One region of the Cupriavidus sp. 01L43 genome, then DNA from elsewhere that is predicted to be linked to it. Evidence: predicted binding sites of a transcription regulator. Region 1 holds the regulator's gene; each other region holds the start of a gene.
The links. Region 1 encodes LexA, which represses DNA repair genes until DNA is damaged. Its sites were predicted from a motif close to ACTGTATNNNNATACAGT; they were not measured.
Positions count from the first base shown of each region.

Region 1 (9,415 bases):
GACCTCCAGCAACCGCGTCTGCTCATTCACGCGCACGCTGAACCGGCCCAGGTTGTAGAACAGGTACATGGCGTAGAGATTGTCGAAGTCGCGATAGGCCCCTTGCTCCCTGCGGAAATCGAGCGACAGGACGGAGGGGAAGCGGTTGGGCAGGTCCTTGAATGCCACCTTCTCCTCTTCGCGAGGTTCCACATAGGTGGAGCTGCCGTACTTCTTGTACAGCACTACGTCCATACCGTATCCGCGCTTGCCCCATTCCTTGATCAGCTTCATCGCCATCTCCGTGGGAATATTCGCGGTCGCGGCGGCCACCACGCGTCGCCCGGATAGGACTTTGGGGCTCTTTATCGTCAAATCCTTGTAGCCGGCGCCGTACTTGAAGGCGGCGCCGATGGTCTTGGCGCAGTTCAGGCGCAAATAATCGTATTGGATTGTGCCGCTGTGATATTCGGTGTCCGTTGCCCGCCGATGGTAGTCGTCATTGATGCGGCGGAAGTAATCGACCAGCGACTGTTTTTCCTGCGTGGGCACGCCGTAGACCCGCACACCGATCACCGACCGCTTGTAGATCTCGCCATAGTCGAGGCCAAACATCGTCGTTTCCGCGATGGAGGAGGCCGTCTTGAACAGATATTCCTTCTTTGGGATGCCCGCCATCAGATTGGCGGTGTAAAAATCATTCTCGTGCTTGGGCGTGCGGTCGGCGTAGAAATTTGCCGAGTAGACAATGTCGTCGCCGAGCGTGTCGTCACGGACGCCCAGGGCGATATGGCCAGCCGATCCGCCCTTCGATGTCCCAAAGCTGATCAACAGCTCCAGGTCGTAGGGCTCTTCGCGAAGTAGGTCGGTAATCTGATCGATATTGGCGGGCTCGGGGCCACCCTTGCTACCGAACTCAGCAGCAACCCCCGGCCCCGAAATCAGTGCGGCAATGACCAGGAGCCATGCCGCCAGGCTTGTCCTCATTGCGTCCCTTATATCGTCAGCCAGTGTCCGTCGATCCTTCACCAAAAGAATAATCGTTGATCGGCCCATGTGCCGGAAAACCGTCGGGGGCGTGGATGCACTGGGCTTTGTTCCCGGATCATGTGCGACAGCCCACATAGTGACAAGTTTTCGAGAATGATTTTCGCTACGCTTCACGGCGGGCCAAATGGTCTAATCCATATCATCTAGGCAAATCACCTATACGAAGCGCGAGGTCATGCCGTGGCGGAGCGAATTCGATTCAACCCTGATGTAGCACTGGCGGCATTTTCCAGTGTGATCCCGATGCCGACCTTGGCTGCCATTAACGCGGCTATCGATCGATCCTTCGGCGAACAGCCCGAGCGTGCCGAGCCATTCGCAATGGCTGAGTTACTACGTCGCAATGAAGCCTTCCGCAAGCTCGAGGAGACGGTGTGCGCCGAGACTCGGGCCATGGCCACCACGCTCCTGAAGAAGTCGCTGCGTTGGGAAGCGTTCCACGTGATTCGTTGTGCCAGCACGTCTACGCGCAACKAGAGCCATTGCCGCCACTACGATTCGCATCTGCTGACGCTGCTGATTCCGCTGAAGCTCGCCCCCGATKGCGTTTGCAACGGTGATCTGCTGGTTTATCACCCGCCACGGCTGGCGGTATCCACTGTGGCCAATGTTTTTTGCAAGCTTCGTCATGGCATTCAGCGCAATCTGCCGTTTCCCATCAGAAAATGGCTGACGCTACGGGATCTGCGCCGTGGCCGCTGCAACCGCGTGCCGGTGGAGCCGGGCAGCGTCTATGTCTTCAACGGCTTTGTGCTCCAGCATGCCAACCTTGATGTGGAAGTTGGCGAGCGCCGGTCGTTGCTGATTCACTACTACGACCCTGGCTACTCGGCGGGTCTGAGCGGGACCGTGCGGGGCGTGCGTATGCTGTGGGACCGTCTGCGCAAGAACATGACTGGCATGTACCCTGGTACCTGATCCAGCCGGGGAGGGCGAAAAAAAACCGGCACTCGGCGGGGTCGACAAGTTCCGGTTTCGCGCATCGGCGCCAATGCGCCAGTACTACGGATGCGCGCCATCGAGTGTAAAGCACCTCTCACGATGAATTAAACGTTCTCTTAATTTCACGTGGTGGGCTCGCAACTGCACTATTTACAATGATTTGGGCGACGCGGATCCGCCGCTAGCGGTTCATGCGTCCAGTTTGTCGGGCATATCCGCAAGTTCCAGCATCCGGCAGATTGCAGCCATGCTGCCGACCATCGTACGACGCTGGGCGCCCTGGTAGACGCGCACGCCCTTGGTTTGGCGGAACGGCACGGGCTTGACCGGGCGGCGGGAAGCGGTGTGGTTGACTGGCAGCATGGCGGCACCTCGAAGTTTGCGACAGCAGGAGTCCACGCCCGTCGTCCGGAGAGAACGGGGCGGCGTTGGCACTGCAAAACTGGGGACCAGGACAGGCGGCCGCCCGTCCGGTCTCGGAAGTCAGAAGCCCGAGGAGCGGATTAGCCCGACGGCGATGCCTTCCAGCGAAAATTCCTCGCGGCCGGCCTGCACCACGATATTCTCGAAATCCGGGTTTTCGGCGATCAGCTCGATCATGTCGCCGCGCCGCTTCAGGCGTTTGACGGTCACATCGTCGCCGATCCGCGCGACGACGATCTTGCCGTTGGCGGCTTCGCTGGCTTTCCTGACGGCGAGCAGGTCGCCGTCGAGGATGCCGGCATCGCGCATGCTCAGGCCCCGCACGCGCAGCAGGTAATCAGGTCGATCATCAAATACCGAGGCGTCTACCTGGTACTGACGGTCGATGTGCTCTGCGGCAAGGATCGGGCTGCCTGCGGCCACGCGGCCCACGAGCGGCAGCGTCAGCTGCATCACGCCGGCCATCGGCAGCGAGAACTGGTCCGTCATCTCCGAATCGCTACGTGCCACCTTGAGGCGGATGCCGCGCGACGCGCCAGGCGTCAGCTCGATCACGCCCTTGCGGGCCAGCGCTCGCAGGTGTTCCTCGGCAGAGTTGGGCGAGGAGAAACCGAATTCGGACGCGATCTCGGCACGGGTCGGCGGAATGCCGGTGTGCCGGATCGTGTTGCGGATCAGGTCGAAGATCTGCTGTTGCCGGGGTGTCAGGGTCGCCATGGGTCGCCGGTCTCTCGTGGTGCCGAAGCACTGTATGTTTAAACAGTATGCTGTGATTTTATACAGTATCGAGTGAAGTGCAAGCACAATTTGCAGTGGCGATGTGGGGCATGCGCGACACCCGGCGGACTCCAGTGCGCCCGGCGACACGGGTTTGCGAGAGCGGCGGCCCTCGGCGTGCCACAGTTACAATCGCCTGAACCACCCGCTCACTCGCTCGATTTTCTCGCTATATGTCTACGTCATTGCCCCGCATCGTCGTGCTCGCCACCGGCGGCACCATCGCAGGCTCGTCCGCCAGCCCCGCCAGCAGTGCGCAGTACCGCGCGGCCACCGTGCCGGTCTCGTCGCTGATCCAGGCCGTGCCTGCGCTGGGCGAGGTGGCCCGTGTGGAGACGGAGCAGGTGGCCCAGATCGACAGCAAGGACATGGCCTTCAGCCTGTGGGCGACGCTTGCCGCACGGGTGGCGCATTGGGTCGCGCAGCCCGATGTGGTGGGCGTGGTGATTACCCACGGCACGGACACGCTTGAAGAAACGGCGATGTTCCTGCACCTGACGCAGCGGAGCGCGGTGCCGGTGGTGCTGACCGCGGCAATGCGCCCGTCCACGTCGCTCTCGGCCGATGGTCCGCTGAATCTGCTCGACGCAGTGCGCGTGGCGGCAAGCCCGGATGCGCGCGGGCAGGGCGTGCTCGTGGTCCTGAACCAGGAAATTCATGCGGCCCGCGATGTCGCCAAGGTCCATACTTCGGCGGTCAATGCGTTCACGTCGCCGGCGGGCGGGCCAATTGGTTTCGTGCAGGATGCCTACGTGCGCTTTGCACGCGCGTGCGCCCCCAGCGACGCGCCAGCGCTGCCCGTGCCTACGGCGTGGCCGCTTGTCGAAATCGTGGCGAGCTATGCCCAGCCGGGCAGGGTGGCCGTGGATGCGATGGTCTCGGCCGGCGTAAAGGGGCTCGTGGTGGCGGCCACCGGCAATGGCTCGGTCCATGAGACGCTGGGCGACGCGCTGGCCGATGCAGCTGCGCGAGGCGTGGCCGTGGTGCGAAGCTCCCGCACGGGCGCCGGCCATGTGGCGGGGCCGGCACGCCCGCGCCTGGCCTCGGGCGAATTCGCCTCCGCCGGCAATCTCAATCCGTACAAGGCGCGCGTGCTGCTACTGCTGGCGCTGGCGGCGGATGCGTCGCTTGGCACCGATCCGGCTCGCCTGCAGGCCGTTTTCCGACAATACTGAGAGATTCCCAGCGTCCTGCCGGGATGCCGGCTTGCGTGCTGGCCCGGAACCGGGCTATACTCGCGGGCTATTCAACCTTGCTACACCGGACATGGCGCCCGGGTGGCTACATCCAAAAGGAGCGTCAATGCGTCATTACGAAATCGTATTTATCGTCCATCCGGACCAAAGCGAACAAGTGCCGGCGATGATCGAGCGTTACAAGCAGCTCGTCACGTCGCAAAACGGCCAGGTTCACCGCGTGGAAGACTGGGGCCGCCGTCAGATGGCCTACATGATCCAGAAGCTGGCCAAGGCTCACTACGTTTGCCTGAACATCGAATGCGGCAAGGAAACCCTGGCCGAACTCGAGCACGCCTTCAAGTTCAATGACGCCGTGCTGCGTCACCTGATCGTGCAGACCAAGAAGGCCGAGACCGCTCCTTCGCCGATGATGAAGGAAGTGCAGCGCGAAGAAGCCCGCAAGGCCGCGCAAACGACCACGGAAGGCCAGGCTGCCTGAATGCAGTCTGCGGTGCCGGTCGTGGCAGGCGAAATCCGCCACGGCAGGCCAGGTAGCGAGAGCGGGGGAGCACAGCGGTGAACCAGTTAAGGCTGACCGCCACCCTCGCGGAGCGCGATGCGCTGCGCTACACCCCGGCCGGTGTACCCGTCGTCAACTGCATCCTGCAGCATGCCGGCGAGGTCATGGAGGCGGAAACGCCCCGGCAGGTGGAATTCGCCATCGCGGCGATGGGGATAGGTCCCGTCGGCCAGCGTCTGGAGCGGTTACCGCTCGGCACGCTGCTCGACTGCGAAGGATTCCTCACCCGCAGGCACCGCAACAGCAAGGCACTCGTCTTTCACATCACTGGATGTAAAGCATTCGTAAAGGATTGAATCATGGCATTCGTCAAACGTGACAACAAGAACAAGAAGCGCTTCCAGCAACAGAACCCGCTGTTCAAGCGCAAGCGCTTCTGCCGCTTCACCGTGGCTGGCGTGGAACAGATCGACTACAAGGATCTGGACACCCTGAAGGACTTCATCGGCGATAACGGCAAGATCACGCCGGCTCGTCTGACCGGTACCAAGGCTCACTATCAGCGTCAGCTGGATACGGCCATCAAGCGCGCCCGCTTCCTGGCGCTGATGCCGTACACCGACCTGCACAAGAACTGATAGTCCCAGGACCGCAAGGAGAAATACACGATGCAAGTCATTCTGCTGGAAAAAGTCATCAACCTGGGCAACCTGGGCGACATCGTTCGCGTGAAGGACGGTTACGCTCGTAACTTCCTGATCCCGTCGAAGAAGGCGCGTCGCGCCACGCAAACCGCGATCGCCGAGTTCGAAGTGAAGCGCGCCGAGCTGGAAAAGGCCGCTGCCGCTAAGCTGGCCGCCGCTCAAGGCGAAGGCGAGAAGCTGAACGGCCTGACCGTCCAGATCACCCAGAAGTCGGGTGTGGACGGCCGACTGTTCGGTTCGGTGACCAACGCCGACATCGCCGAAGCCCTGGAAACCCAAGGCTTCAAGGTCGAGAAGGCCCAAGTGCGTCTGCCGAACGGCCCGCTGAAGATCGTTGGCGACCACCCGGTCAACGTTGCGCTGCACACCGACGTGGTGGTGGACGTGACCGTGTCCGTCCTGGGCGAGCACGTCTAAGCAGCACCGTATCGATGCGCCGGCCCCGGCCGGTGCGTCCGATGCACAAGAAGGCAGGAGCTGCGCTCCTGCCTTTTTTATTGCCGCCGCGCCCTTGGGCCGGGTCCGGCGCCGCTATAATCCCACCCCATGAATGCGCCTGCCGCCGATCCCCAACTAGACAGTCTCAAGGTTCCCCCGCACTCCATCGAGGCCGAGCAATCGGTACTCGGCGGTCTGCTGCTGGACAACGCCGCCTGGGACCGTATTGCCGACTTCCTCTCCGAATCGGACTTCTACCGCTTCGATCACCGCCTCATCTTCCAGAGCATTGCCCGCCTGATCTCCGCCACCAAGCCGGCGGACGTGATCACGGTGTATGAAATGCTCCAGGTGGCCGGCAAGGCCGAGGAGGTGGGTGGGCTGGCCTACCTGAACTCCCTGGCGCAGAACACGCCGAGCGCGGCCAATATCCGCCGCTATGCGGAAATCGTGCGCGAGCGCTCGGTGCTGCGCAAGCTGGTCACCGTGGCGGACGACATTGCCTCGGCCGCCTTTGCGCCGAAGGGCCGCGAAGTCCGTGAGCTGCTTGATGAAGCAGAATCCAAGGTTTTTGCGATTGCCGAAGAGGGCTCGCGGGGGCAGAAGGGCTTCCAGGAAATCCAGCCGCTGCTGACGCAGGTGGTGGAGCGGATCGACGAGCTGTATCACCGCGATTCCGCCACCGACGTGACCGGCGTGCCCACTGGCTTTATCGACCTGGACAAGATGACCAGCGGCATGCAGGCCGGCGACCTGATCATCGTGGCGGGCCGTCCGTCGATGGGTAAGACGGCATTTTCGCTGAACATCGGCGAACATGTGGCCGTGGAGCAGGGTCTGCCCGTGGCTGTGTTCTCGATGGAAATGGCCGGTGTGCAGCTGGCCATGCGTATGTTGGGCTCGGTAGGCCGGCTCGACCAGCACCGGTTGCGTACCGGCCGCCTGCTGGACGAGGACTGGCCGCGCCTGACCCATGCCATCCAGCGCATGAACGACGCACAATTGTTTATCGACGAAACGCCAGCACTGAACCCGATGGAGCTGCGGGCGCGTTCGCGCCGCCTCGCGCGCCAGTGCGGGCAGCTTGGCCTGATCATCATCGATTACCTCCAGCTGATGTCCGGCTCGGGCAGCGGCGAGAACCGCGCGACCGAGATTTCGGAGATCTCCCGGTCGCTGAAGGGCCTCGCCAAGGAACTCAACTGCCCGGTGATCGCGCTGTCGCAGCTGAACCGAAGCCTGGAACAGCGTCCGAACAAGCGTCCGGTGATGTCCGATCTACGTGAATCGGGCGCCATCGAACAGGATGCCGATGTGATCCTGTTCATTTATCGCGACGAAGTCTACAACCCGGACTCGCAGGACAAAGGGACATCGGAAATCATCATCGGTAAGCAGCGTAACGGCCCGATCGGCACCGTTCGGCTCACGTTCCTGGGTCAATTCACGAAGTTCGACAACTTCAGCGGTGGGCCGGCGTTCTTTGACAACGACACCTGATCCCACACGGCAACCCCTGAGCGGGCCGTAACCCTGTAAAATATTGCGCTTTGATGACAGCCGCCCAGCGCGGCTGTCGTGCAATCTGCGCCGGCGTGTGCCGGGCTCCCCTTTGCAACACAACCTGACGCGCCAGCGCGCGCGCCACAAGGACATTTCATGTTCGGCCGATTCATGCCCACCGAGGGCAAGTTCTTCGAATACTTCAACCAGCACGCCGATTGCGCGGTGACCGCCGCCCACGAGCTGGAAGCCCTCGTCAACGACCTGCCCAACGCTGAAGCCCATGCCCGGCGCGTGCAGGCCACCGAGAAGAAGGCTGACCGCATCACGCACGACACGATCGACCTGCTGCACAAGACCTTCATCACGCCGCTGGACCGCGACGAGATCCACAAGCTCATCACGACCATGGACGACATCCTGGACCTGATGGAAGACGTGGCCGAGACGATCTCGCTCTACGACGTGACCAGCCTGACGGACGAAGCCCGCCGCCTGGCCACCATCTGCGTGCAGTGCTGCGATCAGGTGAAGATTGCCGTGGGGCTGCTCGAAGACATGGGTAATGCCAGCACGATCCTGAAGACCGCACAGCAGATCGACCAGCTCGAGTCCGAGGCAGACCGCGTGATGCGCTCGGCCATGTCGAAGCTGTTCCGGGAAGAGACCGACGTGAAGCGCCTGATCAAGTTGAAGGCGATTTACGAGCAGTTGGAGACCATTACCGACAAGTGCGAGGACGTGGCCAACATCATCGAAGGCATCGTCCTGGAAAACGCCTGAGGCGCGCACTCGCATGCAAACCATTCAAATGAGCTTGTGGGTGATCGGCCTGCTGGTCGTGCTCGCGTTGCTGTTCGACTTCATGAACGGCTTCCACGATGCGGCCAACTCGATCGCCACGGTGGTGTCCACGGGTGTGCTGAAGCCGCACCATGCCGTGGCGATGGCCGCCATGTGCAACGTGGTCGCGATCTTCGTGTTCCACCTGAAGGTGGCCGCCACCGTCGGCACGGGCACGATTGACGTCAACATCGTCGATCACTACGTTATCTTCGGCGCGCTGGTCGGCGCCATCGCGTGGAACGTCATCACGTGGTTCTACGGGATTCCGTCGTCGTCGTCGCACGCGCTGATCGGCGGACTGGTCGGCGCAGCGGTGGCCAAGGCCGGCACCGGCGCGCTGGTTGGTAACGGCCTGATCAAGACCGTGGCCTTCATCCTGATTTCGCCGCTGCTCGGCTTCGTGCTGGGATCGATAATGATGGTGGTGGTGGGCTGGACGTTCTTCCGCACGCCGCCGTCGCGCGTGGACCGCTGGTTCCGCCGTCTGCAACTGGTGTCGGCGTCGCTCTATAGCCTCGGCCACGGCGGCAATGACGCGCAGAAGACCATCGGCATTATCTGGATGCTGCTGATCGCGAGCGGCCATATCGCCACGGGGGCCTCGGGCCCGCCGACCTGGGTGATCGTGAGCTGCTACGTGGCCATCGGCATGGGCACGCTGTTCGGCGGCTGGCGTATTGTCCGCACCATGGGCCAGAAGATCACCAAGCTGAAGCCAGTTGGCGGTTTCTGTGCTGAGACGGGCGGGGCGATTACGCTGTTCATCGCCTCGGCGCTTGGTGTGCCGGTGTCGACCACGCACACGATTACCGGCGCCATCGTTGGCGTGGGTTCGGCGCAGAAGATGTCCGCCGTGCGCTGGGGCGTGGCGGGCAACATCGTCTGGGCGTGGGTGCTGACCATTCCGGCGTCGGCGTTCATGGCCGCCATCGCATGGTGGATTGGCCGGCAGATCCTCTGACGGGACCGTGCAGAAACAAGAAAGCCAGGCATCTGAACTGACCCCCAGAAGTTGGACGGTTGATGGCTAGGCCGGAAAGGGCTGAGTCCTGTAT
Region 1 is NZ_JBFTSH010000018.1:111,912-121,326, forward strand. It holds gene AC1DP9_RS23545 (hypothetical protein) at 1-966, opposite strand, end outside; gene AC1DP9_RS23550 (hypothetical protein) at 1,210-1,947, shown strand; gene AC1DP9_RS23555 (hypothetical protein) at 2,161-2,334, opposite strand; gene lexA (transcriptional repressor LexA) at 2,455-3,111, opposite strand; gene AC1DP9_RS23565 (asparaginase) at 3,345-4,346, shown strand; gene rpsF (30S ribosomal protein S6) at 4,474-4,848, shown strand; gene priB (primosomal replication protein N) at 4,926-5,225, shown strand; gene rpsR (30S ribosomal protein S18) at 5,229-5,507, shown strand; gene rplI (50S ribosomal protein L9) at 5,538-5,990, shown strand; gene AC1DP9_RS23590 (replicative DNA helicase) at 6,120-7,511, shown strand; gene AC1DP9_RS23595 (DUF47 domain-containing protein) at 7,671-8,297, shown strand; gene AC1DP9_RS23600 (inorganic phosphate transporter) at 8,311-9,321, shown strand; partial or broken gene AC1DP9_RS23605 (IS3 family transposase) at 9,388-9,415, opposite strand, start outside.

Region 2 (9,415 bases), on a different contig from region 1:
GAGTTGCGCAACGCGGCGGACCGGCTGGTGCTGGGCGTGCCCGAAGGCGTGAGCGGCAAGCCGGACGTCGCGGACGACTCCGCACCGCTGCGCGAGCGCATGGAGCACTACGAGCGCGCCGTGATCGCCGATACGCTCGCGCGCACCGGCGGCGCGGTGAGCCAGGCGGCGGATCTGCTGCAGGTCGGCAAGGCCACGTTGTACGACAAGATCAAGCGCTACGGACTGTAACGGGCTTGGTACACTCGGGGCCCTTCGCCTCGTGCGCCCCTGTGATTGCTGATCCGCCCCATGTCCGAAGTCACCCGCTCCGCCTTGCCTGCCGCCGACATCGACGGCCATCACCTTACCGCGCCCGCCGTTGTCGACGTGGCGCGTGGCCGCCGCCCCGGTCGAGTGCCGGGCGCCGTGCTCGACAAGGTGGGCGAAGCCCGCGCGCGCTTCGAGCAGGTAGCGTCGGCCAATGTGCCGATCTACGGCGTCTCCACCGGCTTCGGCGAGCTGGTCCATAACTGGGTCGATATCGAGCACGGCCGCGCGCTGCAGGAAAACCTGCTGCGCAGCCACTGCGCCGGCGTCGGCCCGCTGTTCTCGCGCGACGAAGTGCGGGCGATGATGGTGGCGCGCGCCAACGCGCTCTCGCGCGGCTACTCGGCCGTGCGCCCGCTGGTCATCGAACAACTGCTGAAGTATCTGGACGCCGGCATCACGCCGGCCGTGCCGCAGGTGGGCTCGCTCGGCGCCAGTGGCGATCTCGCGCCGCTCTCGCACGTGGCGATCACGCTGATCGGCGAAGGCAAGGTCCTGACCGCCGATGGCGGCACCGCGCCCACTGCCGAGGTGCTGCGCGAGCATGGCATCGCCCCGATCGCGCTGGCCTACAAGGAAGGGCTGGCGCTGATCAACGGCACCTCGGCCATGACCGGCGTGTCCTGCCTGCTGCTGGAGACGCTGCGCGCCCAGATCACGCAGGCCGAGATCATCGCCGCGCTGGCGCTGGAGGGCTTGTCCGCTTCCGCCGATGCCTTCATGGCCCACGGCCACGACATCGCCAAGCCGCACCCGGGCCAGATCCGCTCCGCCGCCAATATGCGCGCGCTGCTGGCCGATTCCGACCGGCTGGCCGGTCATGGCGAGCTGTCCGCCGAGATGAAGACGCGCGCCGGCGACGAGAAGAACACCGGCACCGGCGTCTTTATCCAGAAGGCCTACACGCTGCGCTGCATCCCGCAGGTGCTCGGCGCCGTGCGTGACACGTTGGACCATTGCGCCACGGTGGTCGAGCGTGAACTCAATTCGTCGAACGACAACCCGCTGTTTTTCGATGATGGCGCGCTGTTCCACGGCGGCAACTTCCACGGCCAGCAGGTGGCGTTCGCGATGGACTTCCTCGCCATCGCCGCGACGCAGCTGGGCGTGGTGTCCGAGCGCCGCCTGAACCGGCTGCTGAGCCCGCACCTGAACAACCGCCTGCCGGCCTTCCTGGCGGCCGCCAACGAGGGGCTGTCGTGCGGGTTTGCCGGCGCGCAGTACCCGGCGACGGCGCTGATCGCCGAGAACCGGACGATCTGCAGCCCGGCCAGCATCCAGAGCGTGCCGTCCAATGGCGACAATCAGGACGTGGTGAGCATGGGGCTGATCGCGGCCCGCAACGCGCGCCGCATCCTCGATAACAACCAGTACATCCTCGCCATCGAGCTGCTGGCCGCGTGCCAGGCCGCCGAACTGGCCGGCGCTGTGGAGCAACTGGCGCCGGCGGGCCGCGCCGTGTTCCACTTCGTGCGGACACGCGTGCCGTTCCTGGCGATGGATCGCTATATGACCGATGACATCGAGGCCGTGGCCGCGCTGCTGCGCGACGGCGCCTTGCTGGACGTGGTGCGGCAGGCCGGCATCGAACTCGTCTGATCCCGGCTGGCTACTTCCACATATCGCGCATGCGGCTGGCCAGGTCCACCTGGGGCAGGGGGGCCTTGGCCGGCGCGTCGCCGGGCATCGGCGGGGGCGGCCAGGACCGGCTGTAGAAGTTCGGCATCACCCGGTTCGGCAGGAAGCGCGTGCGCGACGCGTAGACGTGGCGGTCGCCAAATCCCACCTGCTGATGGACGTAGAAGCGCTGCGGCACCACGATGTCGAGGTGGTCCTTGGCGCGCGTCATCGCCACATAGAGCAGCCGGCGTTCTTCCTCGATTTCTTCCGTGGTGCCCGTGGCGAGGTCGGACGGCATGCAGCCATCCACCGCATTGAGCACGTAGACCGCCTTCCACTCCTGGCCCTTGGCCGAATGGATCGTGGACAGGATCAGGTAGTCCTCGTCGCGCGACGGCACGCCGGATTCATCGCTGGACGCGCTCGGCGGATCGAGCGTCAGCTCGGTCAGGAAGCGCTCGCGCGAGGCATAGGTGGCCGCAATCCGCTCGATTTGCTGGAGATCGGCCTGCCGCGCGGCGGCATCGTCGTGAATCCGCTCCAGATGGGGCAGGTACCACGCCACCACCTGCTCGAACTCCGACGGCCACGGCGAGGTGGGCGCCATCAGCCCGCGCGCCAGCGCGATCAGCTCGGCCCAGGCCGGCGCGGCGGCGGGCGGCGGCTCGAAGGCCTCCAGCGCCAGCAGTGGCTCGGTGGCCGCTTCCAGCCCCTCCAGCACGCGCGCGGCGGTTTTCGGGCCCACGCCGGGCAGCAACTGCAGGGTGCGGAAGCCGGCCATGCGGTCGCGCGGATTCTCCAGCCATCGCACCACGGCCATCACGTCCTTGACGTGGGTCGATTCCAGGAATTTCAGGCCGCCGAACTTCACGAACGGGATGTTGCGGCGGGCCAGTTCGATCTCGACCTGCGCGCTGTGGTCGGCCGCGCGGAACAGCACGGCCTGCGCCATCAGCGTCAGCCCGGCCTCGCGCCGCGCCAGCACCTGCTCCACCACGTAGCGCGCCTGATCGGCTTCATCGTTGACCACCACCACGCCCGGCTTCTCGGCCGACTCGCGCAGCGACCACAAATCCTTGGTGAACCGCTCTGCGGCCAGCCCGATCACAGCGTTGGCGGCGGCCAGGATCGACTGGGTGGAGCGATAGTTCTGCGCCAGCGTTACCTGATGCGCGGGCGGCGAGAAATGCTGCGGAAAATCGAGGATGTTGCGGACGGTGGCGCCCCGGAACGCGTAGATCGACTGGGCGTCGTCGCCGACCACGGTCAGGCCGCGCCCGTCCGGCTTCAGCGCGAGCAGGATCGACGCCTGCAAGGCATTGGTGTCCTGGTATTCATCCACCAGCACGTGGTCGAAGCGCGCGCCCATGTCCTGCGCCAGCGACGGCTCGATCAGCGCCTGCGCCCAGTAGAGCAGCAGGTCGTCGTAGTCGAGCACCTGCTGCTTCTGCTTGGCGGCCACGTAGCCGGCGAACAGGGCCTTGAGCGCGTCCGCCCACATCGCATAGCGGGGAAATTGCGTCTTGAGGATCACTTCCAGCGGGAGCTGGGTGTTGACCACGCGCGAATAGATCGCGAGGCAGGTTTCCTTGCGCGGGAAGCGCGAGGCCTGCTCGGAGAGGCCGAGGTCGTGCCGCACCACGTGCATTAGGTCGGCCGAGTCGCTCCGGTCGCTGATGGTGAAGGTGGGCGCCAGCCCCAGCGTTTCGGCGTACTCGCGCAGCAGCCGCGCGCCGATGGCGTGGAAGGTGCCCGACCATTGCAGCGCGGCCCGGCCCGCCCCGGTACTGGTGCCCAGCGCCTGATCGACGATGCGCTCCACACGGCGACCCATCTCGGCGGCAGCCCGGCGCGAGAACGTGAGCAGCAGGATGCGCCGCGGATCGGCCCCGCCCAGCACGAGGTGCGCCACGCGATGCGCCAGCGTATTGGTCTTGCCCGAGCCGGCGCCGGCAATGATCAGCAGCGGCGCATCCCCGGCATGCGACGCCGCCGCACGCTGCTCCGGGTTCAGGCGGGTCAGGTAGGCAGGGACGTCAGCAGGGACGTCGGGGGCGTCGGCTTCGAGAACAGGATCCGGGGACACGGGCAGGGGCAGGGGCGGCTGAGAAAATTCTGGCGCTCACTGTATATCCATACAGCCTGGGGAGGCAAGCGGGTCGTGAGGGCCCCACAACACAAGAGTGCGGTGCTGGGCGCAATTCGCCGGCGTCCTGGGGAATCAGCCCTTGATCGCCTTGCGTTGCCGCTTGAATGCCTTCAGATCCGCTACGGAAAATAACTGGCTACGGCCGACCGTTGCATGCGAAGTCAGCTTCCAATCGCGCACGAAGCGGCGGAAGGTGGCCATCGAGATCTCAAGATATTCCGCCGCTTCGGCTGCCGTGAAGTCGTCCTCTGCCATGCCGATCGCAAAAAAAGAAAGGCACCCACATGGGGTGCCTTCTGTCAGTCAGCGATGTCCGCCGACGGCGGACGTTTGGGCGCTTCAGGCCGCGCTGGCCAGCGCGCCGTCGAGCAGCTTGTGGAGCGACTCCCATTCGGGCTCGCCGACGTAGCGCTTGAGAATCTTCCCGTTCTTGTCGACCACGAAGGTCGTCGGGGTGAGTTGCACGTCACCGAAGGCCTTGGCGGCCYTGCCGTCGGAGTCCATCGCCACCTTGAACGGCAGGTCGCGGGTCTTGGCGAAGTTGGCGACGTACATCGGCGGGTCGTAGTTCATCGCCACGGCCACGAAGTCCAGGCCCTTGTCCTTGAACTGCTGGTAGGTCTTGATCATGTCGGGCATTTCCTTGACGCACGTGGTGCAGCTCGTGGCCCAGAAGTTGATCAGGTAGACCTTGCCCTTGAGGTCGGCCGTGCTGACCTTTTCGCCCGAGAGCAGCGTGAAGGTGGCGGCGGGTACGGTGCTGGCCGGCGCCAGCGCGCGGAAGCCGAAAAAGCCGAGCACGGCGAGGATGACCACGGCGACGGCGATCGGCACGATCGGGCGGCGCTTCGGTGCGGTGGAGACGGTGGAGTCAGACATGGGAGGCAGTCCCGTGAGATGGATCGGCGGAAAATCGTCGAAGAACGTCGCTATTCTACTTCCGGGCGATCTTGGCGCGCGCGGTGTCCAGCGCCTGCTCCAGGTAGGCGCCGTAGAAATCGCCCTGCAAGCCCAGCAGCGCGTTGGCCACGGGCTGGCCGTTGGCGTCGAGGAACAGCACGGTCGGTGCCACGGACACATTGTGAGCACGCGCCCACTTCTTGGCGGTGGTCATGGTGCCGTCGATGTCGCGCATCGGCGTGTCGGCGGTCATGTCCACTTCCCGCGCGGCGATCTCGCCGGCGGCGGCCTGCGGCGCGAGGTAGTTGCGGCGCACCGTCTCGCAGTAGCTGCAGCCGGGCAGGCTGACCAGCACCACCAGCGGCTCGCCGGCCTTGGCGGCGGCGGCGGCCTGGGCGGCCACGTCGGTCACGGCAGGCAGGTGGCCCGCCGCGTTGGCGGCGCCGCTGGCCAGCAGCAGGGTCGCGAGCCAGGGCAGGGCACGAAGGGTGGACAGGCGTGGACGCATAGAAGACGGGGCCAAACTCGGGGCGAAACTCGCAGAAAATCGATGCGGCGACGAGCGGTCGCGCGCGGCTTCCCGGATAATACCGGCTTGCGCCAGCGGGCGTGCGAGTGGTCAAAGACGCACCCGTCAGCCCCGTCGCCTGATAAGAATGTTCTCCATGCTCCGCCAACCCCGCCGACCGCTCCGTTCGCTTCCCCACGCCATCCTGCCGTCCCTTGTCCTCGTGCTGCTGGCGGCGCTGGCCGGCTGCTCGCCGCGCTATGACTGGCGCACCATCCTGTCCGACGATGGCCGGTACGCCGCGCTCTATCCCGGCAAGCCGACCAGCGCCGCGCGTGACGTGGCGATTGCCGGGCGCAAGCTGCCGATGACGATGGAAGCGTCCCGCATCGACGACACGCTGTTCGCCGTGGGCGTGGTCACGCTGCCCGCCGATGACGCCGCGCTGCGCCGCGAGGCGCTGGCGTCGATGCAGGCCGGCCTCGTGGCCAACCTCGGCGCCCATCCCGAGGCCCCGGCGCGCACGCGCGCGATCACGGTGACGTCGGCCGCCAAGCCGCCCGTGGCGCTGGAGGGCGTGGAGCTGACCGTAACCGGCGTCTCGCCGCAGGACAAATCGCCGCGCAGGCTTACCGCGCGGCTGGTGGCGTCCGGCACGCGCGCGTATCAGGCCGTCGTGCTCGAGTCGGGCGACGCCGCCCGTGACGCGCGGCAGGCCGAGCAGGTGGAGCAGTTTCTGACCGGATTCCATCCGTTCTGACCGATTTTTGTGAGTTGACTGACGTTCCAAGGAGAACAAGATGCGTTGGGAAGTGTGGCTGGCGTATTTCGCCGCGTGCTGGGTGATCGCGATTTCGCCGGGGTCGGGCGCCGTGCTGTCGATGAGCCACGGGCTCTCGTACGGGCTGAAGAAGACAACGACGACGATCATGGGCCTGCAAACGGGCCTGGTGATCATCCTGCTGATCGCGGGCGGCGGGCTGGGCGCGCTGCTGCTGGCCTCCGAAGAGGCGTTCGTGGTGGTCAAGACCATCGGCGCGGCCTACCTGATCTACCTCGGCATCCAGCAATGGCGGGCCAAGGTCGAGTCGCAGGGGGAAGGCAATGTTGATGGCGAGGGCGCCCCGGGCCGCGCGCGCGTCGCCGTGATGAGCCGCCGCCGCCGGTTCGCCACGGGTCTGCTGACCAACGTGACGAACCCAAAGGGGATCATCTTCATGGTGGCCGTGCTGCCGCAGTTCATCGACCCGACCCATCCGCTCGGCCCGCAGCTCGCCATCCTGGCCGCGACGATGTGCGGCGTGGATCTGGTCGTCATGCACGGCTACGCGCTGTTGGCCTCGCGCATGCAGGGCCTGTTCCGCAACGCCCGCGCGGTGCGCTGGCAGAACCGCTTCTTCGGCGGCGTGCTGGTGGCCGTGGGCACGGCGCTGTTCTTCGTGCGCCGGCATCCGGCCTGAAGTCACTGCAAGATGGTCACGATCCGGCTGGCGCCTGCCGGCCGGGTTTGCTTCAATGGGGAGAGACCGTTGCCGGAGATCCCCGATGCCTGCTGTACTGCGTTCTACCCTGATCGCCCAGAGCGCCCTGACTGCCGCGCACCGGGAGCCCCCTCCCGAGCCCCCGCCGCCCGGCCACCCGCCTGACCTGCCCCCAATCGAGGAGCCGCCGCCCCCGCCGGTGGAACCCCCGGTCTAACCCGCCCGCAACGCGCGCCGGTACTGGATGGCTTCCGCCACATGCGCGGCGGTCAGTACCGCCGCGTCTTCCAGGTCCGCGATCGTCCGGGCCACCTTCAGCACCCGGAAATACGCCCGCGCCGACCAGCCCAGCTTCTGCATCGCCCCGCGCAGCAACGCCTGCGCGTCGGCGGCCAGCGGGCAGTGATCGTCGATGGCGCGCCCGGACAACTCCCCATTCGGCATGCCTTGCCGCCCCAACTGCCGCGCCCGCGCTGCCACGGCCCGTGCGCGTACCGCCGCGCTGCCCTCGCCGGGCGGGCCATCGAAAATCTCCTGCTGGCTTTGCGCCGGCACCTCGATCTGCAGGTCCACGCGGTCCAGCAGGGGCCCGGACACCTTCGACTGGTAACGCTGGATCTGGTCCGGCGTGCAACGGCAGGGCCGCGACGGGTGGCCGAGGTAGCCGCACGGGCACGGGTTCATCGCCGCCACGAACTGGAAGCGCGCGGGGAAGTCCGACTGGCCCGCCGCGCGCGAAATGGTGATGTGGCCGGTCTCCAGCGGCTCGCGCAGGACTTCGAGCACGCGGCGCTCGAACTCTGGCAATTCGTCGAGAAACAGCACGCCGTGATGGGCCAGCGAGATCTCCCCGGGACGCGGATTGCCGCCGCCGCCGACCAGTGCCGGCGCGCTGGCCGTGTGGTGCGGGCTGCGGAACGGGCGCCGGCCCCATTGCGCCGGCTGGAAGCCGCCCGGCGTCAGGCTCAGCACGGCGGCGGCTTCGAGCGCCTCGGCAGCCGTCATCGGCGGTAGCAATCCGGCGAATCGTTGCGCGAGCATCGACTTGCCGGTGCCGGGCGGCCCCACCAGCAGGGCGGAATGCTGGCCCGCCGCCGCGATCTCCATCGCCCGCCGCGCCTGTAGCTGGCCGCGCACGTCGCGCATGTCCGGACCGATATTGACGCCATCGGGCCATGCGGCCAGCCCCGGCGGCTCGGCGCGCGGCAGGCGCCGGTCGGGCAGGGGGCCGAGGTGGTCGCAGACATCGCGCAGGGTGGCGCCCGCGTGGACGGTCAGGCCATCGACCAGCGCGGCTTCGGGGCCGTTGCCGTCGGCGACGATAAAGGCGCGCGCCGGCTGGCCCTGGGCGGTGCGGCGGGCGTTGTCGCGGGCGAGCCCCATCGCCATGACCAGCGCGCCGCGCACCGGGCGCAGGTCGCCGGCCAGCGACAGCTCGCCCGCAAATTCGCAGGCATCGAGCCCGTCCCCCGGGAGCTGGCCGCTCGCCACGAGGATGCCCAGCGCGATGGCCAGATCGAAGCGACCGGACTCCTTGGGCAGATCGGCCGGGGCGAGGTTGACGGTGATGCGCCGGGCTGGAAACTCGTAGGCGCTGTTGAGCAAGGCGGCACGCACGCGCTCGCGGCTCTCGCGCACCTCGGTGTCGGCTAGTCCGACGATATTGAACGCGGGCAGCCCGTTGGCGATGTGGATCTCCACGGCCACCGGCGGCGCCTCCACCCCGGTCAGCGCCCGGCTGCGCAGCACGGCGAGACTCATGGTGCGGGCCGCTCCCGATTTGCGAAAGTGTTAACGAAAAAGGCCGCCGGAGTCCGGCGGCCTTTCTGGCCTGCTGAGGTGGCGCTGGATCGGCGCCAGGGCGTCATACCCCTGCCGTCGGCGCGCCGCCCTGGGGCGCTGCCCCCGGCGTGGCGCGGCGCTCAAGCTCGGTCACGCGGGCTTCCAGCTCCTCGAGCCGGGCGCGCGTGCGGGCCAGCACCTGCGACTGCACGTCGAATTCCTCGCGCGTGACCAGGTCCAGGCGCGCAAAGCCCTGCGTCATCATGCTGCGCACGTTTTTCTCGATGTCCTTGGCCGGCGAGTTGCGCAGCGCCTCACTGACCTTCTGCTGCAGGTCGTTGAACAGATCGGTCGGTTTCATGGTGGAACTCCTCGTGGTGACCAATGCAATGGATTCGGGGTCCGCTGCGCTGCTATCCGCACTCCCGCACCGGAATGGTGCTGACGGACCCGGCGAGCGCCGGGATCGACGCATGACGGTGCACCCGACTGGGGCGCGGTGCGTCCTGGCACCCATCTTGTGTCCGTCATGCGTCCGCCGGCCGCCTTCGCGCCTGGGGGATCGCGCCAAGCGCGCAGCACTTGACCCTGTATGGGCGGATTATGACCCCTCGGCGCCCGCCATGAAAGCGCCGGCAAGGCCCGGACACATCTTTTAACGGATTT
Region 2 is NZ_JBFTSH010000003.1:79,787-89,201, reverse strand. It holds gene AC1DP9_RS07310 (sigma-54-dependent transcriptional regulator) at 1-231, shown strand, start outside; gene cmdF (tyrosine 2,3-aminomutase) at 292-1,908, shown strand; gene AC1DP9_RS07300 (ATP-dependent helicase) at 1,919-4,015, opposite strand; gene AC1DP9_RS07295 (helix-turn-helix domain-containing protein) at 4,151-4,333, opposite strand; gene AC1DP9_RS07290 (TlpA disulfide reductase family protein) at 4,418-4,957, opposite strand; gene AC1DP9_RS07285 (thioredoxin fold domain-containing protein) at 5,013-5,486, opposite strand; gene AC1DP9_RS07280 (hypothetical protein) at 5,644-6,246, shown strand; gene AC1DP9_RS07275 (LysE family transporter) at 6,287-6,946, shown strand; gene AC1DP9_RS07270 (YifB family Mg chelatase-like AAA ATPase) at 7,181-8,728, opposite strand; gene AC1DP9_RS07265 (accessory factor UbiK family protein) at 8,832-9,110, opposite strand.
Region 2: a site for LexA is predicted at 4,054-4,071, ahead of AC1DP9_RS07300 (ATP-dependent helicase). Genes of this name have one in related genera too.

Region 3 (9,415 bases), on a different contig from region 1:
GGCAAACGCCTGGATGGCGGCGGTCGGCAACACGCCGGCCAGCTCCGTCAGGTGGGTGCAGCCGGCCACGCCGGACAGCCGCTCGCGCACCGCCTTGCGGAAGCCCTTTGTCAGGTTCAGGCCGATCAGCTTCCGGTAGGCCGGGCCGATCGTGTCGCAATGCGTCGGATACGGCACCCAGTCGGAGCAGGCTTCAGCATCCACCACGTTCATGCGGAGGTCGATCGTCACGCGCAGCCAGAGGTCGTGCAGCGGCTGGCCGATGGGGCGAATGCCGCCGCCGGCGAGTTCGATGTCACGTGGCTTGGTGTCGGTAAGGCGGGCCTCGATGTCCCACAGACCGTCTTCCCGCGCATACGCTTCCGCCGTGATGGCACGGCGATGACGCAAGGTGCGGTTGGCAGGCGGGGAAAGTGGCATGACAGCTGGGGCTGACGCGGGATGTTGAGGTGTGACCGGGGGCAAACGTCACGGCCGGGGCGGGACGGCCGACAGCCGCACGGCCGCCAAGGCCGGAAAACCGGGAGAGTTTAACATGCCGCGCCGCTTTGACCGGGAACATCCTGCGATACGGAATGTCGGGGGCGAATTGTTGCGCCGGTGACAACGCCGAACCACGGCGCGACAAGGGCTGGCGGGCGGCCATCGTATCCGGCGGCACGGTCGGTGGTGCGGCGCCGCAACATTGGACGCCGGATCACAAAATCCCTGTTGCGCACGCAGGTATACAGCGGTCTACGTGGCGCAATCGACACCTCGTTGCCATCTCACTGGTCATCTTCCGCGCCGCGGATGATCTTGCCGACCATGGCGCGCGAGAAGCCGCGCGCGACCATGAAGCGGATCTGCTTGGCCTTGGCCTCCGGAGAATCCGGGGCGGTGCCGAAGCGCTTGCGCCAGACCTCCCGGGCCCGCTCGACCTCGGTGTCCCGCAGGCGGTCCTGGAGGTCATGCAGTTGTTCATTGCCGAGCTGATGGGTCTTGGCCTCCTGCATCACCCGGGCGGCGCCATAGCGGCTGGCGCGGCGATGGACCAGGCTATCGACGAAGCGGTCGTTGGAGAGCCAGTTCTCGCGCTCGAGGGCGTCCAGCAGGGTGTCCACCTCCTCGGGCGTCTCGGCGTGCGGCGCCAGCTTGCGCCGCAGTTCGGCGCGGCTGTGCTCGCGGCGCGACAGGTAGCCGACGGCGCGGGCCTTCAGCGAGAGCGGGGGGCGGGAGCCAGCCATCAGGGGGTCATCGACAGTGCAGTACCAATAAAAAAAGCCGCCGCACGATCTGCGACGGCTTCCGAGGGGCGGAGAAAGCTCCGCCTCAGCCTTCGATTTCGGCCGGTGCGCTGACGACAGCGGCGTTCATCGCCACCACGCCAAGCGCCGCACGGACCTTGTTCTCGATCTCAGCGGCGATGTCCGGGTTCTCGCGTAGGTATTCGCGCGCGTTGTCCTTGCCCTGGCCGATCTTTTCGCCGTTGTAGCTGTACCACGCGCCCGACTTCTCGACGATCTTGGCATCCACGCCGAGGTCAATGATCTCGCCCTGACGGGAAATGCCCTGGCCGTAGAGGATGTCGAAGAATGCCTCGCGGAACGGCGGCGACACCTTGTTCTTCACCACCTTGACCTTGGTCTCGTTGCCGATGACGTCGTCGCCCTTCTTGATCGAGCCGATGCGGCGGATGTCCAGGCGCACCGAGGCGTAGAACTTCAGCGCATTGCCGCCGGTGGTCGTTTCAGGTGAACCAAACATCACACCGATCTTCATGCGAATCTGGTTGATGAAGATCACCAGGCAGTTGGTGCGCTTGATCGTGCCGGTCAGCTTGCGCAGCGCCTGGCTCATCAGGCGGGCCTGCAGGCCGGGCAGCGAATCGCCCATTTCGCCCTCGATTTCGGCCTTCGGCACCAATGCGGCCACCGAGTCGATCACGATCAGGTCGATCGAGCCCGAGCGCACCAGGGCGTCGGTAATTTCCAGGGCCTGCTCGCCGGTGTCCGGCTGGGAGATCAGCAGTTCACCCACGTTCACGCCCAGCTTGCCGGCGTAGTTCACGTCCAGCGCGTGTTCCGCGTCGATAAAGGCGCAGGTGCCGCCCAGCTTCTGCATCTCGGCCACCACCTGCAGCGTCAGCGTGGTCTTGCCCGACGATTCCGGACCATAGATCTCCACCACGCGGCCGCGCGGCAAGCCGCCGACGCCCAGCGCGATATCGAGCCCCAGCGAGCCGGTCGACACCACTTCGATGTCCTTTTCGATCTCGCCATCGCCCAGACGCATGATCGAGCCCTTGCCGAACTGCTTCTCGATCTGGGAGAGCGCGGCGGCAAGCGCCTTCTGCTTCTCAGCGCTCACGCCGGCGCCGGCCTTCTTGTCGTCCATGGTCGTCCTTCAGTCAATGGTGTATAAATAGGCCGCATGCGGCGCGACGCCTGATTTTTAAGCGATTTCCGACGGAAATCGGCCTGAAAAGTGATCTGGCGTGCGACCCGACCCGGCTGCCCACAAGGCAGCCTGCGGAATGTCGGGTACTGTATAAAAAAACAGTATGCTTGGCAAGCCCCACCGGTTCCGCAACCGCGTGGCGTGCGATGCTGGCAACAGGGTGGAGACAACCATGCGCATTCTGATTGCGGAAGATGACGACGTGCTGGCAGACGGGCTCACGCGCTCGCTGCGGCATTCCGGCTACGCCGTCGACCACGTCGCCAACGGCGTGGAAGCCGATTCGGCCCTGTCGACCCAGCATTTCGACCTGCTGATCCTGGACCTCGGCCTGCCCCGCATGCCCGGCCTGGAGGTGCTCAAGCGCCTGCGCACGCGCGGCGCGATGCTGCCGGTGCTGATCCTGACCGCCGCCGATGGCGTGGACGAGCGGGTCAAGGGCCTGGACCTGGGCGCCGACGACTACATGGCCAAGCCCTTCGCGCTGTCCGAGCTGGAGGCGCGCGTGCGCGCGCTGGTCCGGCGCGGCGCGGGCGGCGGCGCCACGCTGATGCGCCACGGGCCGCTGGCCTTCGACCAGGTCGGCCGCATCGCCTACCTGAACGAGCAGATGCTGGACCTGTCCGCACGCGAAATCGGCCTGCTGGAGATCCTGCTCACGCGCAGCGGGCGGCTGGTTTCCAAGGAACAGCTGGTGGACCACCTCTGCGAGTGGGGCGAGGAAGTCAGCAACAACGCCATCGAGGTCTATGTGCACCGGCTGCGCAAGAAGATCGAAGTGGGTGGCATCCGCATCGCCACGGTGCGCGGCCTGGGTTACTGCCTGGAGAAGTTCCAGCCGGTGATGGCGGCGCATGGCTGATCCGGGGGCGGCATGCGCCTGCTGAGACTGCGCTGGGGCCGCCCGCCGGCCCTGCCCCCCCTGCCCAACTCGCCGCCGCCCCTGCCGACCCTGGCCGACGCCGCGGCGGAGGACGCCGCGCTGGCCGACGCCCTGCCGCACCTGGAAGAATCGTCCGCCCATCCCTCCCCGCGCTCGCTGTTCGGCGAGATCCTCGACTGGATGCTCGCCCCGCTGCTGCTGCTCTGGCCGATGAGCATTGCGGTCACCTACCTCGTCGCCAAATCCATCGCCAACGGTCCGTTCGACCGCGCGCTGGAGGCCAGCGCCATCGTGCTGTCCCAGCAGGTGCGCGAGGTGAACGGCCGCGTGACGCTGCAGCTGCCGCTCTCCGCGCGCGAGATTCTGCGCGCCGACGAAACCGACAATATCTATTACCAGGTGGTGGGCAAGCGCGGCGAGTACGTGGCCGGCGACCACGACCTGCCGCTGCCGTCCGAGGAGGACCAGGGCCATGCCGGGCTGGTGTCCCTGCGCGACGACCGCGTGGCCGGCAACGACGTACGTGTGGCCTATACCTATGTCGACCTGAAAAGCGCCGGCTCCCAGCCGGTGCTGGTGCAGGTGGCCGAGACGCTCGACAAGCGCGCGCGGCTGGCCAACGAAATCATCAAGGGCGTGATCCTGCCGCAGTTCGTGATCCTGCCGCTGGCCGTGGTGCTGGTCTGGTTCGGCCTCACGCGCGGGCTGGCGCCGCTGACCGCGATCCAGCAGCGCATCCGGGCGCGCAACCCCGGCGATACGAGCCCCATCGACGAGACCGCCGCGCCGCAGGAGATCACGCCGCTGGTGGCATCGTTCAATGACCTGCTGGCGCGACTGGACCAGTCCGTGCAGACGCAGAAGCGCTTTATCGCCGATGCCGCGCATCAGATGAAGACGCCGCTGGCCGGGCTGCGCATGCAGGCCGAGCTGGCGCAGCGCGAGCAGTCGCCCGAGGAATTGCGCCGCTCGCTGGCGCAGATCGCCGGCAGTTCCGAACGCACCGCGCACCTGGTGACGCAGCTGCTTTCGCTGGCGCGCATGGAGAACCTGGCCGGCGCGGGCGGCATGGCGCCGCTGGACCTCACCGCGCTGGCGCGTGAGGTGGTCAAGGACTGGCTGCCGCAGGCGTGGGCGCGCCGCATCGACCTGGGGCTGGAAGCCGACGACCACCCGGTGACCATCACCGGCAACCGCCTGATGCTGACCGAGATGCTCAACAACCTGCTGGACAACGCGATCCGCTACACGCCGTCCGGCGGCCATGCCACCGTGCGCGTGGCGGCCGATCCGTTCGAGCCGTTCGCCTATCTCGATGTGGAGGACACCGGGCCGGGTATCGCCCCGTCCGAGCGCGAACGGGTGATGGAGCGCTTCTACCGCGTGCTCGGCACCAATACCGAGGGCAGTGGGCTGGGCCTCGCCATCGTGCGCGAGATCGTGCAGCAACATGGCGGCGAGGTGGCCATCGACGATCACGTTTACCAGCCGTCGCCCCGGCTGGCCGGCACGCGGCTGCGCGTGACGCTGCGCCGCGCCCAGAGCGGCACCGGCACCGGGGAGCCGGCATGAGAAAGCCCCCGCGCGACCGCATGTCGCCGCAGGAGCGCCGCGCGTGGCGCCACAACCGGCGCTGGATCGGCGCGCTGCTGGTAGTGTGGTTCGTGGTGTCGTTCGTGGTGAGCTGGTACGCGCGAGAGCTGCGCTTCGACTTCTTCGGCTGGCCCTTCTCGTTCTGGGTGGGCGCCCAGGGGGCGCTGATCGTCTACGTGGCGATGGCCGCGCTCTACGCCTGGCGCATGAACCGCGCCGACCACGAGTTCGAACCTGACGGCCACCCTGCCCCGCCGGCCGGGGGCGAAGCTGTCCCGCACGTCGCCCCGCCTCCCCCGCAAGCCCCTGCCGGGGCCGATGCTGCATAGCAAGATTCCCGCCCCGCCGTACCGCGTGGCCCGCCCGGTGCCGCGCCCAACCGCAGCGCAACAACCCCGGCGCTTCGGGGGAAGTTCCCCCCGCTAGCGTATACCCCGACGATTTAGGCGCCATTCCCGTCATTTCTGTCAGAACGCAGTAAGTTTCACCTCCCACAATCCTCTTCAACTTCGATGCAGCGGTCCGCACACGCGTGGCCGCTGACAACGGGGAACCTTTCGATGAGACGGAGGAGACAATAATGGCAAACGCGCAAAACGTGGCAGTGCCGGGGGGCGGTGCACAAAACACGCCGATGACGCGCGAAGAGAGGAAGGTCATCCTGGCCTCTTCGCTCGGCACGGTATTCGAGTGGTACGACTTCTACCTGTACGGTTCGCTGGCGGCGGTCATCGCCAAGCAGTTCTTCGCGGGCCTGGACCCGACCTCGGCGTTCATCTTCGCGCTGCTGGCCTTCGCGGCGGGCTTCCTGGTGCGCCCGTTCGGCGCCCTGGTGTTCGGCCGCCTGGGCGACATGATCGGCCGCAAGTACACGTTCCTGGTCACCATCCTGATCATGGGCCTGTCCACCTTCCTGGTGGGCCTGCTGCCCGGCTACGCCACCATCGGCTGGGCGGCCCCGATCATCCTGATCGCGCTGCGCATGCTGCAGGGCCTGGCGCTCGGCGGCGAGTACGGCGGCGCGGCTACGTACGTGGCGGAGCACGCCCCGCACGGCAAGCGCGGCGCGTACACGGCCTGGATCCAGACCACCGCGACGATGGGCCTGTTCCTGTCGCTGATCGTGATCCTGCTGACGCGCGAGCTGACCGGCCCGAACTTCGACGTCTGGGGCTGGCGCATCCCGTTCCTGCTCTCGATCCTGCTGCTCGGCATGTCGGTCTACATCCGCCTGTCGATGAGCGAATCGCCGGCGTTCCAGAAGATGAAGGCCGAGGGCAAGACCTCCAAGGCTCCGCTGACCGAGGCATTCGGCCAGTGGCGCAACATGAAGATCGTGATCCTGGCGCTGCTGGGGCTGACCGCCGGCCAGGCCGTGGTCTGGTACACGGGCCAGTTCTACTCGCTGTTCTTCCTGACGCAGGTGCTGAAGGTGGACGCCAAGACGGCCAACCTGCTGATCGCCGGCGCACTGGTGATCGGTACGCCGTTCTTCATCTTCTTCGGCTCGCTGTCTGACAAGATCGGCCGCAAGTGGATCATCATGATCGGCTGCGCCATCGCCGTGCTGACCTACTTCCCGCTGTTCAAGGCGCTCACGCACTACGCCAACCCGGCGCTGGAGCGTGCCCAGCAGACCGCGCAGATCGTGGTCACGGCCGACCCGAAGACCTGCTCGTTCCAGGGCAGCCCGATCGCCCGCGAAATCGACTTCCGCAGCTCGTGCGACATCGTAAAGCGCACGCTGGCCCAGGCATCGGCCAGCTATGAAGTGATCGACGCCCCGGCCGGCACGCCTGCCTCGGTGAAGATCGGCGACAAGGAGATCAAGGCGTTCGACGCCACGGTCGTGAAGGGCGCGTTCGACGACGAGAGCAAGGGGAAGATCGCCGCGTTCAAGAAGGAAGTGTCCGGCTCGATGGCCTCCCACGGCTATCCGACCAAGGCCGACCCGGCCCAGATGAACACGATCATGGTGCTGGTGATCCTGGTCATCCTGGTGATCTACGTGACGATGGTGTACGGCCCGATCGCGGCGATGCTGGTGGAGATGTTCCCGACGCGGATCCGCTACTCGTCGATGTCGCTGCCGTATCACATCGGCAACGGCTGGTTCGGCGGCCTGCTGCCCACCATCTCGTTCGCGTTGGTGGCCCAGAACGGCAATATCTACTACGGCCTCTGGTACCCGATCATCATCGCCGCCATGACCTTCGTGATCGGCGCGCTGTTTGTCCGCGAAACCAAGGACGTGGATATCTACGCCAACGACTGAGCCAGATTCAGATTCAGGCCAGCGCTGCGCAACCGCGCTCAGGATAGACCGGCACCGCAAAGCTAGTACACGGCCGGTCGCTCCTTCTCAGGCAGATCTTCGGATCTGCCATTTTTTTGGGCAGCCTGCGGAAGCTTGCATAAAACTGTCACGAGGGTGTTGACAGGCTCCAATCCGTGGGTATAATTGCGGTCTTCGTTGGCGAATTAGCTCAGTCGGTTAGAGCGACGGAATCATAATCCGCAGGTCCGGGGTTCGAATCCCTGATTCGCCACCATCTATTAGAAAAGCCGCAGTCCTTCACGGGATTGCGGCTTTTTGCTTTGGGCACCTTCCGGCCTTCCTGCCCCCCGCGTGACCCTCAGCGCGCATTTTCCGACAGATCATTAGAATGGGCCCCCGGCAACCTGCTGCCCTATTCGCTTTCACTCCCATCCAGGAAGGATCTGTCCCCGATGAAATCCCTCGCCTTTGCCCCCCAGGCCACCCGCCGGCTGGTTCGCGCCGCGCTGGCCGGCCTGATGTTTGCCAGTCTTGCCGCCACGGCCGCGCCCGCGCAGGTCAAGGAGCAGGTGCCCGGCTTCTATCGCCAGCAGGTTGGCGACGTGGTCGTCACCCCCCTCTATGACGGTTATGTCGATCTCGGCAGCAAGCTCCTCAAGGGCATGCAGGCCAAGGATCTCCAGTCGCTGATGGCGCGCATGTTCGTGGTCGACAAGAACGGCGTGCAGACTGCCGTCAACGGCTTCCTGGTGCATACGCAGGACAAGCTCGTGCTGGTCGATGCCGGCGCGGCGCAGTGTTTCGGCCCGACCATGGGTGGGCTGGTGAACAACATCCGCGCCGCCGGCTACAAGCCGGAGGACGTGGACGCGGTGCTCCTGACCCACCTGCACCCCGACCACGCCTGCGGCCTGACCCAGGGCACCACGGCGGTCTTCCCCAATGCCACGGTCTGGGCCTCGCAGAAGGATGCCGATTACTGGCTCAGCGACGCCGCCGCGCAGCAGGCCCCCGAGGACAAGAAGCCGTTCTTCAAGATGGCCCAGGACGCCGTGGCGCCCTACAAGGCCAAGGGCGCGCTCCACACCTACGCCGACGGCGCGCAGCCGCTGCCCGGCTTCAGCGTGCTCGGCACGCCGGGCCATACGCCGGGGCACAGCTCCTATCTGGTGACGTCCAAGGGCCAGACGCTGCTGCTGTGGGGCGATATCGTCCACAGCCATTCGGTGCAGATGGCCCACCCCGAGGTGTCGATCGAGTTCGATTCGGACCAGCAGCAGGCCATCAAGACGCGCAAGGCCGTCTTCGCGCAGGCCGCCGCCAAGGGCTGGCTGATTGCCGGCGCGCACATGCCGTTCCCGGGCCTGGGCCACATCCGCAAGGATGCGCGCGGCTACAGCTGGGTGCCGGTGGAGTACGGTCCGGTCCGCGCCGACCGCTGATCGGCAAGGGGGCGAACCGGGTGCCGTCCCCCGCGCTGGCACGGTGCATGCTCGATCCGGGCATGCACATCCACGCCCGCGCCATCAAGTATTTCGACATGATCCGCCGCTGCGGCTCCATCCGCGAAGCTGCGCGGCGGCTGCACGTGGCCTCGTCGGCCATCAACCGCCAGCTGTTGCAGCTCGAGGAAGAGATCGGCAGCCCGCTGTTCGAGCGCCTGGCCACCGGCCTGCGCCTGACCCCGGCCGGCGAGGTGTTCTCGCGCCACGTGATCACCGTGCTGCAGGACGAGCAGCGCCTGGCCACCGAGCTGGAACTGCTGCGCGGCGTGCGACGCGGCTCGCTCAGCGTGGCGGCCGTGGAGGGGCTGAATGCCGACCTGATGCCCGCCATGCTGACGCAGATGCACCGGCGCTACCCCACTATCCAGATCGACGTGCGCATCTGCGGCTCCGAACAGGCCGCCCAGGCCGTGATCGATGGCGAGGCGGACCTTGGCATCGGCTTCTCCATCCGCCGCCACGACGGCCTGCGCCAGTGCATGGTGTCGCGTTTCGCGCTCGGCGCCATCGTGCCGCCCGGCCATCCACTGGCCAGCCTGCCGCACGTGGCCTTTGCCGAATGCGCGGCCTACCCGCTGATCCTGCCCCGGCCGGAACTGTCGATGCATGAACTGCTCCAGCCCGTGCTCGCCCATCACAAGCGCGCCTTGCAGGTGCTGCTGGAAACCTCGTCGATCGAACTGGCGAAGGGCCTCGTCGAGCGCGGCGTGGGCATCT
Region 3 is NZ_JBFTSH010000008.1:105,072-114,486, forward strand. It holds gene AC1DP9_RS15420 (DUF2889 domain-containing protein) at 1-420, opposite strand, end outside; gene recX (recombination regulator RecX) at 768-1,226, opposite strand; gene recA (recombinase RecA) at 1,312-2,376, opposite strand; gene AC1DP9_RS15435 (response regulator) at 2,612-3,301, shown strand; gene AC1DP9_RS15440 (sensor histidine kinase) at 3,314-4,894, shown strand; gene AC1DP9_RS15445 (DUF4212 domain-containing protein) at 4,891-5,244, shown strand; gene AC1DP9_RS15450 (MFS transporter) at 5,496-7,190, shown strand; tRNA gene AC1DP9_RS15455 (tRNA-Met) at 7,391-7,467, shown strand; gene AC1DP9_RS15460 (MBL fold metallo-hydrolase) at 7,646-8,635, shown strand; gene AC1DP9_RS15465 (LysR family transcriptional regulator) at 8,698-9,415, shown strand, end outside.
Region 3: a site for LexA is predicted at 2,525-2,542, ahead of recA (recombinase RecA). Genes of this name have one in related genera too.